3 regions of the Nesterenkonia aerolata genome follow, and region 1 is predicted to be linked to each of the others. Evidence: riboswitches for the same ligand, from Rfam matches in the RefSeq annotation. Region 1 holds a riboswitch; each other region holds the start of a gene.
The links. Region 1 has a riboswitch for S-adenosylmethionine ahead of RIL96_RS05485 (LLM class flavin-dependent oxidoreductase). Riboswitches for the same ligand answer to the same signal wherever they lie in the genome.
Positions count from the first base shown of each region.

Region 1 (4,186 bases):
TCCTCTCGCTCGCAATGGGGCTGGCCTCTCTGGGTCATACGGAAGCCGGAATCGCCATCGAATCCGCCGTTGCCGCCGAGCTGTCCGGCGGAGTGCCGATCTCAGGGGTCGGGCTGCCCGGTGGTACGGCAGGAGCGGCTGAGCGGATAGCCGACCGAATCGCCGACGGCACCGCGGCGCCCGTCCCCCACTCGCTTCTCACGGCTCTGACACCTTCCCACTCATCGATGGGGTGATGCAGGCGATGGGCCAGTGACCGCTCAGCGACGGCGCAGCTGGAACTGTGCCGCGTAGTGGTTCTCCGGCAGGTGATCGCCACGGCCGAAAAGCTTCTGCCGCAGGGTTCCCGGTGTGTAGTCCGACTTGTACCGGCCCAGCTGCTGCAGCTCCGGGACGACGTACTCCACGATGTCCTCAAAGGTGCCCGGAGTGATGTGGTAAGCCAAGTTGAAGCCGTCCACGTCGGTCTCATCCTGCCATTCGGCCAGACGGCGCGCCGCCGTCGGGCCATCACCGACGATGACCGGACCGAACCCGCCGACGCCGACCCACTCGGCCAGCTGCCGCACCGTCCACGTCTCATCCTCACGGCCTGAGGCCTTCTGGAACGTCTCCACTGTGGAGCGGATCGCGTTGGACTCCACATCACCGATCGGCTGGTCCAGATCGAACGTCGAGAGGTCGATCCCCATCCATCCGGACATCAGCACCAGACCGCCCTCCGGGTCCACGTACTGGGCGAGTTCATCGTACTTGGCCTGCGCGGCCGCCTCGTCGGGCCCGGTGACCACAGTCTGCATCGCGAAGATCCGCACGTCATAGGGATCGCGCCCGGCCTCCACTGCGGCCTGACGGATCTTCTGCACCGAGGCCTTCGCCAGTTCCTTCGTCGGCGGGTTGATGAACACCGCCTCGGCGTGCTTCCCCGCAAAGGCGCGGCCGCGGGTGGACGCCCCAGCCTGGTAGACCACGGGCATCCGCTGCGGGCTCGGCTCCACCACGGAGATACCCGGAGTCTTGAAGAACTCACCTTCGTGCTCGATGCGGTGGACCTTCGACGGATCGGTGAACACACCACGCTCACGGTCGGCGACGACGGCGTCGTCCTCCCAGGAGGCCTCCAGCAGCTTATAGACCACGTCCATGTACTCATCAGCGTGGTCGTAGCGGCGATCGTGCTCCATCTGATCGTCCTGGCCCATGTTCTGCGCGGCCGCCGGCAGATAGCCGGTCACCACGTTCCAACCAACCCGGCCTCCGGTGAGGTGGTCCAGAGTGCCCAGCCGCCGGGCGAACGGGTACGGGTGCTCATAGGCGGTGCCCGCGGTGACTCCGAACCCGAGGTTCTGTGTGACCGCCGCCATCGCGGAGATCAGCAGGAACGGATCGTTCACCGGAATCTGCGCGCCGGACCGCAGTGCAGCCTCTGGGCCAGCGGCGAACACGTCGTAGGGGCCGAGCACATCGGCGATGAACAGGCCGTCGAAGAGGCCACGCTCCAGGGTCTGGGCGAGGGAAGTCCAGTAGCCGATGGTGTTGTAGTCACGCGCCCGATCCTCCGGGTGGCGCCACAACCCCGGGGACTGGTGGACCACGCAGTTCATATCGAAGGCGTTGAACAGGATCTCCCGCCCGCCTTGAGGGGTGTGCGGGGGCTGGGATGACGGCTGGGGCTGCGTCTGGGTCATGTCTCCTCCTGCAGAGCTCAGCCGATGCAGGGCACCCGAGGACAGACAGGTGCCCTTTTGGCACCGCTCCCAGGAGGACCTCCATCGGTCCTGGCGGTAGCACCCACCTACGGAAGACATCCTGTGGGTTGCTGCGGCGTCGACGAGCCAGGTCTCTCAGCCGCTCTGGATGGTTGCCCTTACACCCTACACCGGCTCAGCGGCCCGACGACGCACAACGTCATCTGCCGATGCCGGAACCGAGCGGTATATCGTGGGAGCCATGTCCACCCCCGAGTCCGCGACACCCACAGTCGAACCCACCGCCCTGGCGTCATCTTCCGCGGGTCCACTCGTGCGCATCATTTCTGCCGTCCTGGCCGAACATCCTGCTGAACAGACAACTGAGCAGGCAGGTGGTCCCACGGCGCAGGCGGATCACACCCTCACAGCCGAGGATCTGCTGCGCGATGCCCTGGCACAGCGGCACGTCGAGGTCGAAGAGGTCATGCCCGGGCACCTGCTGTTTCGATTCGCCGGTTACATCATCGGCGGAATGCAGGGACAGCTGACGACGTTGGTCTCAGAGCATTCCCGCCGCATCGCCGCAGATCAGAAGCTGCTGGAGCGTTTCCTGCGCCATGCCGACGTCGCTGTGCCAGAGGGCTCCGCTCCCCCGGTCTCCACAGCCGAGGAAGCCCCCGCGGGAGAGGGTGAGGACTCCGGTGAGGAGGACACCGACGACGAAGCCACCGGGGGGACGGCCGAGCAGTCCAGCATGGACGTCGAAGTGTTCGTCGTCGGCGACGAAGCGATCGCCGCACTGCTGCGCACTCCCGCTTTCGAGCACACCTCCGAAGGCCTGGTCTTCACCGACAACGGAGAACAGCAGCTCACCGTCGACGTCACCGATCTGCTCGCCCCGGGGCTGCGCGCGCTGGCTGCCGACGCCGTCACCGCTCTGCCGGGACTGGCTGCGGCATCTGTCACCGTCCGGACACCCGGAGTGGATTCAGCTGAGGACGCCGTGGTCACCGGGATCACCGTGGCCCCGGATATCCTCAGTTTCCACCGTCCGAATATCGGCCGGGGCCGCGATGCGTCCGGCGCGCTGGCGGAGAAGATCCTCAGGCGTGCGAGCCGCTGACCGGTTCACTTCCACCGGGTGAAGGGGCAGGTGCATCACCGATGGCGTTGAGCCCTTCCGGAAGCACGCCGTCGAGCTCGTACTCCCCCAATGAACGGGCGCGGAAGACGATCGGGTTATGCGTCGCGACCGTCTGGATGTTGCGCCAATGACGGTCCAGAGCCTTTGACCGTGACACTGCTGAGGCGCCGACCGTCTGGAACAGCTCACCGACGACGTCGAGACACAGCTGCGGCACCACCACATGAGCCCGCTCCACGGCGATCTCGCTCTCATAGACCGCGGCGGGGACATCGGCGCCGGCACCGGGTTCATGGGTACCGGCCAGGCGGCCTGCCTCAAGGGCGCGGTCATGGACACGGGCCACTTCCAGGACGGTGGACTCTGCAGCGAACAGCCCTGCTGACATCTTCCCCACGATCTGCTGGATGAGCGGGTCCTCGCGGAAGAGTTTGCCGGAGCCCGAAGTGTTGAACGTCCGCTTCCGCCCCCGGATCAGTGCCACTGCATCCCGCAGGGCGCCGCGGGCCGCACCGACCTGCACCGCAAGCAGATACAGCTGGAAGAAGGCGGCCTCGTGGACGGCTTCATGGGAGCCGGGGACACGGTCCAGCACGCCGATGGGCTCGATGTCCGCATCGACGAAGCGCGTGGTCCCGGTGCCGGTGAGCCGCTGGCCGAATCCGTCCCAGTCGTCCTCGACGGTCACTCCCGCCGCATCGGTGGCGACCACTGCGAACCGACGCCCCGGCCCGTCGTCGCGGGCGGCGGAGACCCGGGTGTAGTCGGAGAAGATCGTGCCGGTGGAGTAGAACTTCTCCCCGTCCAACCGCCAGCTGCCATCAGACCTCTGAGCAAGGACGGTATTGAGCTCACCCAGTGCGTTGCCGCCCTTCTCCGTGGACGCGTTGCCGATGGTGGCCCCGTTGAGCACCCGGCGGTACCACTCATCACGGATCTCCACCGGCTGGAAGCGCAGCGCATCGACGAATCCGAAATGCCCGCGGTAGAGGTGCGCGACATTGGAATCAGCTTCAGCCAGCCGGATGACCTCGACGATCAGCTCCTCCACTGAAGCTCCCGCGCCACCGTGTTCCTCGGGAACCCGGAGTGCGCCGAAGCGGTGCTCGTCAAGCCACCGGACCGCCTCGAACGGCAGCTCCCGGTCCAGCTCACGGCGCACGGCCCCCTCGGCGATCTGGCCGAGCAGTTCCTCAGGAAGCCTCGCTGTTCCCTGGCTCTGTGTCTCTGCCTGTGCCTGTGCCTGTGTCATCGGCTGTTCACGTCCTCCCATGCGTCGTCAAGATCCCGGTCGAACGCCGGGGTGAGTATTCCCTCGAGATAGTCGCCGTACCACTGCTCCACCGTCTCA
Region 1 is NZ_JAVKGR010000004.1:90,362-94,547, reverse strand. It holds gene RIL96_RS05490 (isocitrate/isopropylmalate family dehydrogenase) at 1-236, shown strand, start outside; gene RIL96_RS05485 (LLM class flavin-dependent oxidoreductase) at 261-1,688, opposite strand; SAM riboswitch class I at 1,767-1,864, opposite strand; gene RIL96_RS05480 (ATP-grasp domain-containing protein) at 1,951-2,814, shown strand; gene RIL96_RS05475 (acyl-CoA dehydrogenase family protein) at 2,795-4,087, opposite strand; gene RIL96_RS05470 (MetQ/NlpA family ABC transporter substrate-binding protein) at 4,084-4,186, opposite strand, start outside.

Region 2 (4,186 bases), on a different contig from region 1:
GTCGGCGGCCTGCTCCAGGTCGGCATCGGGCATGATCACCATGTGGTTCTTGGCGCCGCCGAAGCACTGGGCGCGCTTTCCATGGGTGGCGGCCGCGGTGTAGATGGCCTGGGCGATCGGTGTGGAGCCGACGAAGCCGACCGCTTTGATCCGCTCGTCGGCGATGAGCGTGTCCACTGCCGTCTTGTCGCCGTGGATGACGTTGAGCACGCCGGCGGGCATCCCGGCCTCGACGGCGAGCTCGGCCAGGCGCACCGGCACGGAGGGGTCACGCTCAGAAGGCTTCAGCACGAAGGTGTTGCCCGCAGCCAGGGCGACGCCGGCCTTCCACAGGGGGATCATCGCCGGAAAGTTGAACGGGGTGATGCCGGTGACCACGCCCAGGGGCTGACGCAGGGAGTGGACGTCGACCCCGCGGGCCACCTCGGAGGAGAACTCGCCCTTGAGCAGGTGGGGAGCGCCGGCGGCGAATTCGACGACTTCGACGCCGCGCTGGATGTCACCCTTGGCGTCGGGGAAGGTCTTGCCGTGCTCGTTGGAGAGCGTTTCGGCGAGCTCATCCATGTGGGTGTAGATCAGATCCACCCACTTGAGCAGGATGCGCCCGCGGCGCTGGGGGTTCATCGAGGACCAGCCGTCGAAGGCGGCCTGGCTGGAGGCGATGGCGGCGTCGACCTCGGCTTCATCGGCCAGCGGCACAGTGGCCTGTGGCGCGCCCTGGACCGGGTTGAAGACCTCTTTCGTGCGGCCCGAGGTTCCCTCGGTGCGCTGTCCGTCGATGAAGTGCGTCACCTGGTGCATAGAAGCTTCTCCTCCGCCTCGAGGCTGGAATAGTGTGTGAGCTGAGTCTCGTTGGTAATCTAGCGAGAGATTATTGGACGTGCAACTATTTCTGGAGGTCCCGCCCATGTCATCCACCGTCATCGTCTCCGGCGCCCGTACTCCCATCGGCAAGCTGCTCGGTGGTCTCTCCACTCTGCGGGCCGCTGACCTCGGCGCAGTGGCGATCAGCGGCGCTTTGGACCGCGCGGCAGTCTCCGGCAATGATGTCGACTACGTCATCATGGGGCAGGTCATCCAGGCCGGCACGGGGCAGAATGCCGCGCGCACGGCGTCGTTGGCGGCAGGGATTCCGGCCTCGGTGCCGGCGATCACCATCAATAAGGTCTGCCTCTCCGGACTCAATGCGGTGGCGACGGCCGATCAGATGATCCGGGCGGGGGAGTGCGAGATCGTCGTCGCCGGGGGGATGGAGTCGATGTCTCAGGCGCCGCATCTGCTACCGAAGTCACGGACCGGGATCACCTATGGTGACGCCACCCTGGTGGATTCCATGGCTTATGACGCGCTCTGGGACCAAGCCACGGATCAGTCCATGGGCGCGCTGACCGAATCCTGCAACAGTGGTGAACGGGCCTATACCCGTGAGCAGCAGGATGAGTTCGCGGCGGCCTCGCACCGCCGTGCCGCTGATGCGGCCCAGGCGGGCCGCTTCGACGAGGAGATCGTCGAGGTGCAGGTGCCCCAGCGTAAGGGTGAGCCGGTGCGGATCAGTGCTGACGAGGGTGTGCGGGGTGACACGACGGCGGAGTCCTTGGGACGGCTGCGTCCGGCCTTCGCCAAGGACGGTACGATCACGGCCGGTTCAGCCTCACAGATCTCCGACGGCGCCTGTGCGATGGTCGTGATGTCCAAGGAGAAGGCCGAGCAGCTCGGCGTGGAGTGGTTGGCAGAGATCGGTGCTCACGGGATGGTCGCCGGTCCCGATTCCTCCTTGCAGCTGCAGCCGGCCCGTGCCATTGCTCGCGCTTGTGAGAAGGAGGGTGTTGAGCCGGGTGCTTTGGATCTGATCGAGATCAACGAGGCGTTCGCCGCCGTCGGGTTGGCCTCTGCCGAGGAGCTGGGCGTCGAGGCCGAAAAGGTCAACGCGGACGGCGGCGCGATCGCCCTGGGGCACCCGGTCGGTATGTCCGGTGCGCGCATCCTGCTGCATCTGGCGCTGGAGCTCAAGCGCCGTGGCGGGGGCACTGGTGCGGCGGCTCTCTGCGGTGGAGGCGGCCAGGGCGACGCCCTCATCGTCCGCGTCCCCTGATACCCCCGCACCGCACGTTTATCCGAATCGCTTGCGTAATCCGGCCTCTATAAGGCACGGATTCTGCAGAGAGTTCGGATAAACGTGCAGTGGGGTGTGCCCGGGTTGCCCTGAGGGGGTTTCCCGGGCACACTGATTCCTAAGGTCAAGAGTGCCAGCGCGAAACCCCGGTTTGCTGGCCGGCAACCCTCCAGTTCGCGGTGGGGTGCCCCGGGTGACGACCTGGCCTGACCGGTCTGCGGACATTCCGCAGTACCGGTGAGGCAAGCGCGGGCCTCCACGTCAGTGCGGCCCCACGCCAGTCCATGAGATGCCACGTCCATGGGGCAGGGCCGGAGGGCTCCGCGTCGTCGGAGGTCGGGTCCTTACCCCCAGGGACCGGACCGAACGGAGACGCCACATGACTGAGAGCACGGCACAGTCTGCCCATCGCTTTGAGACCCTCCAGATCCACGCTGGTGTTGAGCCGGATCCGCACACCGGCGCCCGTGCTCTGCCTATCCAGCAGAGCACGTCCTTCGTCTTCCCCAGCACCGAGTCCGCGGCCCGGCGCTTCGGCCTGGAGGAGCTCGGTCCCATCTACTCCCGGCTGACCAACCCGACGGTGGAGGCCGTGGAGAACAAGATCGCCGCCCTCGAAGGGGGCGTGGGAGCCCTAGCGGTGGGTTCCGGGCAGGCGGCCACCACGCTGGCGCTGCTGAACATCGCTGAGGCCGGCGCCCATGTGGTGGCCTCCCCGCAGCTCTACGGCGGCACGCAGAACCTGTTCAAGCACACGCTGCCCAAGCTCGGCGTGGAGGTCAGTTTCGTCGAGGACCCCGATGACGTCGAATCCTGGCGCGCGGCCGCCAAAGAGAACACGGCGGCGTTCTTCGGAGAGGCGGTGGCCAACCCTCGCGGTGACGTCCTCGACATCGAAGCCGTGGCTTCTGCCGCGCATGAGCTGGGCGTGCCGCTGATCATCGACTCGACGCTGACCACTCCGTACCTGATCCGGCCGATCGAACACGGCGCCGACGTCGTCGTCCATTCGGCGACGAAGTTCCTGGGCGGTCACGGGACGGCCATCGCGGGGATCATCGTCGACTCCGGCCGGTTCGACTACACGCGTTACCCGGAGCGGTACCCCGGTTTCACCGAGCCCGATGAGAGTTATCACGGGTTGGTCTTCGGTCGTGATCTCGGTGCTGACGGGGCCTTCGGGGTGAACCTGTCCTACATCATGAAGGCGCGGGTCCAGCTGCTGCGTGACCTGGGGCCAGCACTGTCACCGCATAACGCCTTCGAGATCAACCTGGGGCTGGAGACGCTGAGCCTGCGCATGGAGCGCCACGTCGCCAACGCTCAGCGCGTGGCCGAACATCTCCAGGCCCACCCGGCGGTGAAGCGGGTGAACTATGCCGGTCTGGCATCCAGCCCCTGCCATGAACAGGCGCGCCGGTACCTGCCACGCGGCGTCGGCTCGGTGCTCGCCTTTGAGGTCCGCGGTGGCGCTGAGGCTGGACAGCGCCTGGTGGACGCGCTGCAGCTGCATTCCCTGGTGGCCAACGTCGGTGACGTCCGTTCTCTGGCGATCCACCCGGCCTCGACCACGCACAGCCAGCTCAGCGAGGAGGACCAGCGGGCCGCAGGAGTCTCACCGGGAATGGTGCGACTGTCCGTGGGGCTGGAGCATATCGATGACATCCTCGCGGATCTGGACCAGGCGCTCGCCGGTGCCTCGGCCGAGGACTGAGCCACTGAGCACAGCCACGCAGACCTGCCCGACGGACCTACCAGCAGAGGATTCCACAGACGATGAGCACACCGGTGCTGTCCACCACTTTGAACGACTTCGGCCACCGCCCTGCCGGAGCCCTGCAGGTGCTCGACGTCGGCGGTTACACGTTCGAGGCCGGTGGTGCGTTACCTCAGGTGGAGATCGCCTATGAGACCTGGGGGCGGCTCAATGCGGCTGGTGACAACGCGGTACTGGTGGCCCACGCGCTGACCGGTGACTCCCATGTGGCCGCCACTGAGGCGGACCCGAGCACCGGGTGGTGGGAGGAGCTGGTGGGCCCGGGAAGGCCCCTGGACACGGACCGCTGGTTCGTC
Region 2 is NZ_JAVKGR010000001.1:309,123-313,308, reverse strand. It holds gene RIL96_RS01440 (CoA-acylating methylmalonate-semialdehyde dehydrogenase) at 1-801, opposite strand, end outside; gene RIL96_RS01435 (acetyl-CoA C-acetyltransferase) at 908-2,092, shown strand; SAM riboswitch class IV at 2,236-2,368, shown strand; gene RIL96_RS01430 (O-acetylhomoserine aminocarboxypropyltransferase/cysteine synthase family protein) at 2,493-3,827, shown strand; gene metX (homoserine O-acetyltransferase MetX) at 3,890-4,186, shown strand, end outside.
Region 2: linked by a shared signal. The riboswitch ahead of RIL96_RS01430 (O-acetylhomoserine aminocarboxypropyltransferase/cysteine synthase family protein) and the one ahead of RIL96_RS05485 (LLM class flavin-dependent oxidoreductase) in region 1 are both predicted to bind S-adenosylmethionine.

Region 3 (4,186 bases), on a different contig from region 1:
GCCACTGAGACCAGGCCGATGCCGGCGAAGAGGACCAGGAAGAAGGAGTTTCCGGAGGAGTAGGCCAGGATCGCGCCGATGGCCAGCAGCAGCCCGAAGAGCAGCGAGAGCAGCCCGATGGTCCGTAGTCGTCCGTTGTGATGGCTCACTGGGGCCTCCTCATCGCATGTTCACGAACTGCAGGGCGGCGTCGTCGAAGTCCTTGAGCAGGGCGATCACCGACTGCAGATTATCCCGGGACTTCGAGGTCACGCGCAGCTCATCACCCTGGATGGTGGCCTTGACCGACTTGGGCCCCTCGTCACGGATGATCTTGGAGATCTTCTTCGCCGTCGGCTGATCGATCCCCTCCTTGATCAGGCCCTCGATGCGGTATTCCTTGCCGGAGGCGTAGGGTTCGCCGGAATCGAACGCCTTCAGGGAAATCCCGCGTTTGATCAGCTTCGAACCGAAGACGTCCGCCACCGCTTTGACCCGCTCCTCAGAGTTGGCGCGCATCAGGATCTTCTCTCCGGAGAAGTCGATCTCCGCCCCGACCCCTTTGAAGTCGTAGCGCTGGGCGATCTCCTTCTGCGCCTGGTTCAGCGCATTGGCGACCTCCTGCTTATCCACAGTGGAGACGATGTCGAAGCTTGAGTCCTTGGCCATAGGGATCCTCCTCGTGAAGTCAGGGAGACGGCGAGGCGGACGGCGGATTTCGCCGCCGAGGTGCCGTCGTCGGTGTGGTCAGCTCCTGCGCCCCAGTCTATGGCGCGAGCCTCGACGGCTCCTGGGTTCTTCGCGGAAGGCGGACTGGCGGGTGCCTTGCGGTGCACCGGCGTGATACAACTGACAAACAGTTGAACATAAATTTCAACGCCGATCACATAGACCGAACATGTGCCACGAAGGAGGCTCCACTATGCCGCAGACCCCCGACCCCACTGAGCAGATCCTGGTCACCCATGCCGGTTCGCTGCCCCGCACCGAGGAGCTGATCGCCGCCAATGCTGCCCGGGAGTTCGCCGACGACGGCCTCACCCTGATCCGTACCGAGGAGTTCGAGCAGCGCCTCTCCGCCGCCGTCGCCGACATCGTCGCCCGGCAGCAGGCGGCAGGCATCACGGTTCCCGGCGACGGCGAGTACGGCAAAGCGATGAGCCAAGCCACCGACTACGGCGCCTGGTGGTCCTATATCTTCCAGCGCGTGGAAGGTCTGGAGGTCACCGGAGAGGACATCTTCAGCCAGCCGAACGTCGAATCGTCCCCCGGTGAGATCCAGCTGACCAGCTTCCCGAACCGCCGGGACTGGGTGCGGTTCCAGCAGGCCTATCAGGACCCGGAATCCGGCATCGGCACCGGCAACACCGCCACCCCGTTCCCCGCCACTGTGGGCGAATTGGCCTATACGGGGCAGGAGCAGATCGCCTCAGACATCGCGAACTTCCGGGCCGGTCTCGACGCCGCCGGACTGGAGACCGGATTCATGACCTCGATCGCGCCAGGCTCTGGTGCGCGCATCGCCGACCGGCACTACCGGGACGAGGAGGCACACCTCTACGCTTGGGCCGAGGTGCTGCGGGAAGAGTATCGGGCCATCATCGACGCCGGGCTGATCCTGCAGATCGACGATCCCTCGATCGCCGAGAACTGGGACCAGATCACCCCGGAGCCCAGCATCGAGGACTATCGGCGCTTCACCCAGCTGCGCGTCGAGGCCATCAACTACGCTCTGCGCGGCCTCCCGCAGGAACAGGTCCGCTTCCACCTGTGCTGGGGCTCCTGGCACGGCCCCCACACCACGGATATCGAGTTCCGGCACATCGTGGATCTCATGCTGCAGATCGACGCGAAGTACTACTCCTTCGAGGCCGCCAACGTCCGGCACGAGCATGAGTTCACCGTCTTCGACGACGTCGAGCTGCCCGAGGGGAAGGTCATTCTGCCGGGCATCGTCTCCCATGCGACGAACGTCGTCGAGCATCCGGAGCTGGTGGCCCAGCGGATCATCCGTTTCGCCGAGCGGGTGGGGCGGGAGAACGTCATCGCCTCCACCGACTGTGGCCTCGGCGGGCGCATCCATCCGCAGATCGCCCAGGCGAAGCTGGAAAGCCTGGCCGAGGGCGCGCAGCTGGCCACCGCGCAGCTCTTCCGCTGACCTCCATCGCGCTCCCAAGAGATGAACACTCTGCCCCTCATGTGCTGTCAATGTTCATGATTCGGTGGTAGTGTGACGGTCTAAGGATCACGAGCACCGGTCTCCAAGGCTCTGGCCGACCGGTCGGCAACCCTCTCGCTGTGGCGGGGTGCCCCAGATGACGATCCGGCTGCGTGCACACCGCACGTGGTAAGCATGGCGCTCTCGGCGGGCCCGGAACACTGGTGACGGGCCCCTGCGCCCCCACTCGAAGGAGGGGGTCCAGTGATGGCTGACCCGCATTCCACATCCCATTCATCACCGAGGTCTTCAGCGGGGCCTGCCTCCCCGAACACGCCGGGGCAGCACACGCTCCACCGTGATTCCGGGGCCACGGCGAAGATCCATGCGGGCACCGGCGCTGAGCCGGCCGGAACCCCCGTGGTGGCCCCGGTGCACCTGAGCGCGGCCTATGAGTTCGCCACTCTGGCCGAGGCCCGGGAGCGCTTCGCCCAGCGCAGTCCGGGGCTGACCTACTCGCGGACGGGCAATCCCACAGTGGCCCTGTTCGAACGGCGCATCGCTGCGTTGGAAGGCGGCGTCGGCGCGGTAGCCACAGCCTCTGGGCAGGCCGCGCTGAGCCTCACGCTGCTGGCCCTGGCGGGCCGGTCCGGGCAATCTCCCGACGGCGAACCCGACCCGGGGGTCTCCGCCGGTCATATCGTCGCCTCTGAGCGCATCTACGGGGGTACCGCAGACCTGCTCAACGACACTCTGGCCGAAGCCGGCATCGAGGTCACCTGGGTGGACCCGCATCATCCGCAGAGCTGGCGGCAGGCGATCACCTTCCGCACCCGGGCGCTGCTGGTGGAGTCCATCGGCAACCCACACGCCGACCTCCCGGACATCCCGGCGCTGGCAGAGATCGCCCACAGTGCCCAGCTGCCGCTGGTCGTGGACAACACGCTGGCCAGCCCGCACCTGCTGCGTCCGGGTCAGCTCGGTGCCGACCTGGTGGTGCATTCCGCCACCAAGTACCTCTCCGGCGGCGGTACCGTCCTGGGAGGAGCTATCGTCGACACCGGCCGGTTTACGCCCTCGGCCGACCCGCAGCGCTGGCTCCAGCTCACTACGGCCCGCCGCCGCTTCGGAGGCCGGTCACTGGTGGCGGCCCACGGGGACCACGGTGCGCTGCTGCACCTGATCCGCGCCCAGCTGCTCAACGATCTCGGCCCCACGCTGGCGCCCTGGAATGCCCAGCAGCTGCTGGAGGGCATCGAGACCCTCGACGTCCGGATGGAGCGCCACTGCCGTTCCACCGAGGAGCTGGCCCGGCGGCTCGAGCGGCACCTCGCGGTGGAGACGGTCCGGCATCCCAGCCTGCCCGCGTCTCAGGATGCGGCCATCGCCCAGCGAGACTTTCCCCGCGGTGCCGGTGCCGTGCTGTCCTTCGAGCTGCCGGAGCGCGCCGACGTCGAGCGGTTCTTCGACTCCCTGACCCTGGTCAAGCTCGCCGCGAACCTCGGTGATGCGCGGACCCTGGCCTGTCATCCGGCGTCGATGACGCATTGCCGGCTCAGCGAGGAGCTGCGCGCCGCCGGTGCGATCACCGAGCAGACGGTGCGGTTGGCGGTCGGACGGGAGGACGTCGAGGACATCTGGGCTGACCTCGCCTCCTCCCTCGAGGCGGCGCTCGGGCACAGACCCCAGGAGGAGCACAGGCCCCAGGAGGGGCCCGGCTGGCAGACCGCGCAGCAGGGCAGCGGATTCGACGTCCGTGACGAACTGCGCATCCTGGAAGGAGTCCGCGCATGACGACGCTCCCTGACCTCGGCCTCGACGTCGTCCGCCCGGGATTCCGCACCTCGGCGGTCCACGCCGGGCAGGAACCCTGCGGCCTGACCGGCGCCGTGGTTCCGCCCATCTACCAGACCTCCACGTTCACGCAGCCCGGAGTGGACACCTTCTACACGGGATATGAGTACTCCCGCGGGGCGAACCCCACCCGCAGTGGTCTCGAGACCCAGCTGGCCGCGCTGGAGGGCGGTGCCCGCGGTTTCGCCTTCGCCT
Region 3 is NZ_JAVKGR010000021.1:3,469-7,654, reverse strand. It holds gene RIL96_RS12075 (M48 family metalloprotease) at 1-149, opposite strand, end outside; gene RIL96_RS12070 (YajQ family cyclic di-GMP-binding protein) at 160-648, opposite strand; gene RIL96_RS12065 (cobalamin-independent methionine synthase II family protein) at 902-2,137, shown strand; SAM riboswitch class IV at 2,223-2,339, shown strand; gene RIL96_RS12060 (O-acetylhomoserine aminocarboxypropyltransferase/cysteine synthase family protein) at 2,405-3,931, shown strand; gene RIL96_RS12055 (cystathionine gamma-synthase) at 3,928-4,186, shown strand, end outside.
Region 3: linked by a shared signal. The riboswitch ahead of RIL96_RS12060 (O-acetylhomoserine aminocarboxypropyltransferase/cysteine synthase family protein) and the one ahead of RIL96_RS05485 (LLM class flavin-dependent oxidoreductase) in region 1 are both predicted to bind S-adenosylmethionine.